2 regions of the Pseudomonas sp. NPDC089734 genome follow, and region 1 is predicted to be linked to the other one. Evidence: predicted binding sites of a transcription regulator. Region 1 holds the regulator's gene; the other holds the start of a gene.
What was found. The regulator sigma-54, encoded in region 1, starts transcription at its own class of promoters, with help from an activator protein. The targets are predictions, from matches to a motif close to ANTGGCATNNANNTTGCTNT.

Region 1 (3,363 bases):
ATCGTGCTGATCGACAAGGCCAAGGTCATCAACGACGGCAACACTTCCGAAGGCGAAAAGATCGTCTATGACACCGTGAGACAGGTTGTCACCGCAGGCCGGGCCAATGGCGCCGCCAAAGTGACCGCGCCGCGCCCACGGATCGACATGGTCATCCAGCCCAAAAAGAAAACCGAACAGCAGAAGGCCCAGTAAATGGCGACGCTTAAAGCCCAGCACCTGGCCAAGAGCTACAAGAGCCGTCAGGTCGTACGCGATGTAAGTCTGTCCATCGACAGCGGTCAGATCGTAGGCTTGCTGGGCCCCAACGGTGCCGGCAAGACGACCTGCTTCTACATGATTGTCGGTCTGGTACAGGCCGATCAGGGCCGCGTCCTGATCGACGACCTGGATGTCAGCCATCAGCCGATGCACGGCCGCGCACGCGCAGGCATCGGCTATCTGCCTCAGGAAGCCTCGATCTTCCGCAAGCTGTCCGTGGCCGACAACATCATGGCAATCCTTGAAACCCGCAAGGAACTTGACGGCGCAGCACGCCGCAAGGAGCTGGAAAGCCTGCTGCAGGAATTCCACATCAGCCACATCCGCGACAACCTGGGCATGAGCCTCTCGGGCGGTGAACGCCGCCGGGTCGAAATCGCACGGGCACTGGCCACGGCTCCCAAGTTCATCCTGCTCGACGAACCGTTCGCAGGCGTAGACCCCATCTCGGTGGGCGATATCAAGCAGATCATTCATCACCTGAAAGCCAAGGGCATCGGCGTGTTGATCACCGATCACAACGTCCGCGAAACCCTGGACATCTGTGAAACCGCCTACATCGTCAACGATGGCCAACTGATCGCCGAAGGCGACTCAGAGACCATTCTGGCAAACCAGCTGGTGAAAGAAGTCTATCTCGGCCACGAGTTCCGCCTGTAAGTCGATGCAGTGTTCCAGCTCTTTTGACCCGAGCATTGTCTGAGCACCCTGTTGACAATTCATTATTTGTCATGACGCTCTAGGCAAACACTTCAGATTCAGGCATATAACTTGCTTAAGTTTGGCGCTTCGGCGCCCTGTAGTGGATGGCGCATGTGCGCCGGCGAATAAGGTGTTTAGCCCCTGCCATGAAACCATCGCTAGTCTTGAGAATGGGCCAGCAGCTGACGATGACGCCGCAGCTGCAACAGGCTATCCGCTTGCTCCAGTTATCGACCCTGGATCTCCAGCAGGAAATCCAGGAGGCGCTGGAGTCGAACCCTATGCTGGAACGCCAGGAAGAAGGCGACGACTTCGACAACTCCGATCCCCTGGCCGACAATATCGAGCAAAAGCCCAATACAGAGGTTCAGGAGCCCACCTACCAGGAATCCACGCCGACCGTGGACAACCTGGAGGACGGCGAGTGGAACGAACGCATTCCCAACGAACTCCCTGTCGACACCGCCTGGGAAGACGTTTATCAGACCAGCGCCAGCAGCCTGCCCAGCAACGATGACGATGAATGGGATTTCACCACCCGCACATCCGCCGGCGAGAGCCTGCAAAGCCATCTGCTCTGGCAACTGAACGTCGCGCCGATGTCGGACAAGGACCGGCTGATTGCCGTGACCCTGATCGACTGCATCAACAACCAGGGCTATCTCGACGAGACCCTGGAAGAGATTGTCGAGGCATTCGACCCTGAACTGGATATCGAACTCGACGAAATCGAAGCCGTTCTGCACAGAATCCAGCAATTCGAGCCCGCCGGTATCGGTGCCCGCAACCTGAGCGAATGCCTGTTGCTGCAACTGCGCCAACTGCCGGCAAAAACCCGCTGGCTGAGCGAAGCCCAACACTTGGTCACCGACTACATCGACCTGCTGGGCAGCCGAGACTACACACAGCTCATGCGTCGCATGAAGCTCAAGGAAGACGAACTTCGCCAGGTCATCGAGCTGGTCCAGAGCCTGAACCCGCGTCCGGGCTCACAGATCGAATCCACCGAAGCCGAATACGTTGTACCGGACGTGATCGTGCGCAAGGACAACGAGCGCTGGCTGGTCGAGCTGAACCAGGAATCGGTGCCACGCCTGCGCGTCAATCCGCAATACGCCGGTTTCGTACGCCGGGCCGACACCAGCGCCGACAACACCTTCATGCGCAACCAGTTGCAGGAGGCTCGCTGGTTCATCAAGAGCCTGCAAAGCCGCAACGAAACCCTGATGAAGGTCGCGACCCAGATCGTCGAGCATCAACGCGGTTTCCTTGAATATGGCGACGAAGCCATGAAGCCGCTCGTCCTGCATGACATCGCCGAAGCCGTGGGCATGCATGAATCGACGATCTCCCGCGTCACCACCCAGAAGTTCATGCACACCCCAAGGGGTATTTACGAGCTGAAATACTTCTTCTCCAGCCACGTAAGCACCTCTGAAGGCGGCGAATGCTCCTCGACGGCAATCCGCGCAATCATTAAAAAACTGGTTGCCGCCGAAAATCAGAAAAAGCCGTTGAGTGATAGCAAGATCGCTGGTTTACTGGAGGCACAAGGCATTCAAGTCGCCCGTCGCACAGTTGCCAAGTACCGCGAATCACTGGGGATTGCACCTTCGAGTGAGCGCAAGCGACTGATGTGATGCAGGCAGAGCCACAGCGTTCCAGCGGCAGGAATAACCCCCTGCCTCTTTATGCACTGGCAAAGGAGAAAGCTGTATGCAAGTCAATATCAGTGGACACCAACTGGAAGTGACCAAGCCCCTTCGCGAATACGTGGAGCTCAAGCTCAAGAAGCTCGAAGGGCATTTTGACAAGATTACTAACGTGCAGGTCACGATGGCTGTCGAGAAGCTGAAGCAGAAAATCGAAGCCACGCTGCACATCCATGGTGGAGAGGTGGTGGCCAATGCCGAGCATGACGACATGTACGCAGCCATCGACCTTCTCACTGATAAGCTCGACAGACAATTGCTCAAGCACAAGGAGAAGCAGCAGAACATCCTTAAAGGTGCGACAGCTCGCTAACACTCATCCAAATGATCCGACTTGAAAATATCCTGACCCCCGGCCGTTCATGCGTGAACGTGCCGGGCGGCAGTAAAAAGCGTGTACTCGAACAAATTGCCAACCTGATCGGCCGCGAAGTGCCGAGCATGGATCAGCAAACCGTGTTTGAAAGCCTTGTTGCCCGTGAAAAACTGGGATCGACCGGTTTTGGAAACGGCATCGCCATTCCCCATTGCCGCCTGCCAGGCTGTGAAACGCCGGTCAGCGCGGTTATCCGTCTGGAATCCCCTATCGATTTCGATGCCATCGACGGTGCCCCGGTCGACCTGCTGTTTGTCCTGCTCGTCCCGGAAGCTGCCACCGATGAACACCTGGAGCTGCTGCGCCAGATCG
Region 2 (3,363 bases), on a different contig from region 1:
AAGGGCGACAAGGGCTTCGGCGTGATCAAGCCATCGGGCAGCGAGCAGGTGGTGGCCATCATTCACGGCAACCGCATCCTGATCGAACCGACGGAAATGCCTGCCAAGGTGATGACCTATACCCTGGGTGCCAACCCGCATGCGGAACTGGTTCCCGATGCACCAGACACGGCCGAGCTCAAGCAGAAGCTGGAAAGCTTCCTGCAGACCGCCACCAAGAGCCTTCTGGATAACACGGCCGGGGTAGAGGCCAGCAAGAACCCTAACTGATCGTTTCGTACGGTTGGCAAAGGCCCTCGGCATCGATTGCGAGGGCCTTTTTCTTTTCTGGAACGAATGCCGGTATCAACAGGTCCAGATCACTGTAGGCCAGCGTTCTGGCCTGTTTCTGGAGGCATCGATGAAACAGTGGGCCATTTCGTATCTCGACAAGGATGGTGTTCAACAGCGTCATGATGTTGATTCTCTTGAGCGCCCGAGCGAGGAGGTTGCGGCACGTCTCCTGCGTCCGATTCTGTTCCCGGTCACGGGTGAACTGAATCTCAACGATCTGGAAGGGCGAACGGAGGAGCCCACCGTCAAGACACTCAAGGACCATAACAGTGTGCAGATCATCTCCATCACAGAAGTCACGTGATTCACGAGTCTGAAAAGACTTGTGGTCCAGAGACTTGGCATATGGCCAGGGATGGGTCTACTCTGCAAGCGAGGCCGACACGTCGGCCTCCACATGTCTAACACCGGGGTTTATAGACCCGGTTTGGTCAGCTTCATGCTTGATTCCCCACTTCGGATTAACTGTTGTGTGACGGCCGCCGCCCGGTGGTTGTTCTGGAAGAGTTGAAACTCTATCTATCGTTGCATAGGAGGACGTTTCATGAGCACAGCCTATCAAGAGGACATCAGCAGTCATGTACTGCGCCGCATGAAAGAAGGCGGTTTTGATTTTGCACGGAGCTATCCCATCGAGTTTTATGCCGTATTCCCGGATGAGGAACGGGCACGGCAGGCAGCAGGGCAATTTCGTGGTGAATCCATCAATACACAGATCAACGTGCGTGACGACGGTGCGTGGCACCTGCAGTTGAGCAAGGTGATGTATGCCACCTATGACGGTATCGGAGATTTCGAGCAGGATTTCCAGAGCATGATCTCACCGCTGGATGGGGAGGTCGAAGGCTGGGGCGTCACGGCAGAGATCAGACGACTACACGCTTGAACCACTTCGATAAAACCATTGCCGGCCAATTGCGGATATTTTCCGGATTGGCCGGTCGTGTTTCTGCGCATTCTTTTCCTTCCGGTTCGTAACGTTTTCAACTCCTTGTCCGGCAACAATATGGTCAATTTTTGTCGTTCCGAAATTCCGTGACCCAAAAAAAAGCCACTCGTTGGAGTGGCTCAAAGGGAATTTCTGTGAGGAAAAGCGTGAGGTCGCGGTACATCCTGAAAAAGTCGAACCAGAGGTTCAGGCCAGTGTTGCTTCGCTTGGGGCCGATTATGGCGAACTAATATCCAACCATGAAATCAACTCTGACTATGCTGGTGATAGGTTTTGCGATTGAGCGACGCTTCTGAATGAAGCGTAGGAGAATTTGCTAAGTCGTTTATTGCACAGGAATGGTGCGCTGGATGTCTTTGATTTACATAACTTGTTGATATCAAAGCGTTTATGCCGATGGCACGGGCCTTGCGAAGGCCTTGGGGTCCATGGTGACAAGGAGTACGGCATGATCCGCACCTTTTATGACGAGATGTACGACGCTGGCGGCCAGGTCCGCCCGCATTATCGGGAGTTTGCCCGATGGTTGGGTGATACGCCCCCTGAGCTGCTGGCTCAGCGCAGGCGTGAAGCCGATTTATTGTTTCATCGCGCCGGGATCACGTTCACGCTCTATGGTGACGAACAGGGGACCGAAAGGCTGATCCCTTTCGATACGATCCCGCGCAGCATTCCGGCCAGTGAATGGCGAATCGTGGAGCGGGGCTGCATTCAGCGGGTCAAGGCGCTGAACATGTTCCTGGCCGATCTGTACCACGATCAACGGATCATCAAGGCGGGCATCATTCCTGCCGAGCAAGTGCTGGCCAACGAGCAATACCAGCTGGCAATGCAGGGCCTGAACCTGCATCGCGACCTGTATTCGCATATCTCCGGGGTCGATCTGGTGCGCGATGGCGATGGCACGTATTACGTGCTTGAAGACAACCTGCGTACTCCCAGCGGCGTGAGCTACATGCTCGAAGACCGCAAGATGATGATGCGCCTGTTCCCGGAACTGTTCGCTGCGCAACGCATTGCTCCGATCGATCATTATCCGAACCTGCTGCTCGACACGCTCAAGAGCTCAAGCCCTCTGGACAACCCAAGCGTTGTGGTCCTGACGCCGGGGCGCTTCAACAGTGCCTTCTTCGAGCATGCCTTTCTGGCGCGCGAGATGGGTGTCGAACTGGTGGAAGGGGCTGACCTGTTCGTTCGCGATGACCGCGTCTTCATGCGCACCACTGACGGCCCGAAAGCGGTCGATGTGATCTACCGTCGTCTGGACGATGCCTTCCTCGATCCGCTGGCGTTCAATCCCGAATCGATGCTTGGTGTTCCAGGGCTGCTGTCGGCCTATCGCTCCGGTAATGTGGTGCTGGCCAACGCCATTGGTACAGGGGTGGCGGACGACAAGTCGATTTATCCCTACGTCACGGACATGATCCGTTTCTACCTGGACGAAGAGCCGATCCTGAGGAACGTGCCAACCTGGCAGTGCCGTAAACCCGAAGAGCTGTCCCATGTGCTGGCGAATCTGGGGGATCTGGTCGTCAAGGAAACCCAGGGTTCCGGCGGCTACGGAATGCTCGTCGGGCCGGCTGCAACCGCTGCCGAAATCGAAGCTTTCCGTGCTCGCCTCAAAGCCAAGCCACACGCTTATATCGCCCAACCGACCTTGTCCCTGTCGACCTGTCCGACCTTCGTCGAGAACGGCATCGCACCGCGACATATCGACTTGCGCCCCTTTGTCCTTTCCGGCCGCGAAACCCGCGTCGTGCCTGGCGGGCTCACCCGAGTCGCGTTGCGCGAAGGCTCGCTGGTGGTGAACTCGTCTCAAGGCGGTGGAACCAAGGACACCTGGGTGGTCGAGGATTAAGGATACCTGCCAATGTTAAGTCGAACTGCCTCGGATCTTTTCTGGATGTCACGTTACCTGGAGCGAGCGGAGAACCTCGCCCGGATGATGGACGTGAGTTATTCGCTGTCATTGATGCCCCAGGACGGGCGCGGCGGGCTGGATGAAATTGCCATGCCGCTGCTGATTACCGGAACCCTGGACGCCTATGTGGAGCGTCACGGTGCCTTGCATGCCGAACGCA

Region 2: a site for sigma-54 is predicted at 1,678-1,697, ahead of ACIPY9_RS21230 (circularly permuted type 2 ATP-grasp protein). Genes of this name have one in related genera too.

Annotation. Positions count from the first base shown of each region.
Region 1 covers NZ_JBIVGV010000003.1:60,913-64,275, reverse strand. The annotation lists gene lptA (lipopolysaccharide transport periplasmic protein LptA) at 1-195, shown strand, start outside; gene lptB (LPS export ABC transporter ATP-binding protein) at 196-921, shown strand; gene ACIPY9_RS05040 (RNA polymerase factor sigma-54) at 1,110-2,603, shown strand; gene hpf (ribosome hibernation-promoting factor, HPF/YfiA family) at 2,680-2,988, shown strand; gene ptsN (PTS IIA-like nitrogen regulatory protein PtsN) at 3,000-3,363, shown strand, end outside.
Region 2 covers NZ_JBIVGV010000020.1:34,444-37,806, reverse strand. The annotation lists gene ACIPY9_RS21245 (LTA synthase family protein) at 1-270, shown strand, start outside; gene ACIPY9_RS21240 (hypothetical protein) at 401-637, shown strand; gene ACIPY9_RS21235 (ribonuclease E inhibitor RraB) at 878-1,219, shown strand; gene ACIPY9_RS21230 (circularly permuted type 2 ATP-grasp protein) at 1,731-3,140, shown strand; gene ACIPY9_RS21225 (alpha-E domain-containing protein) at 3,153-3,363, shown strand, end outside.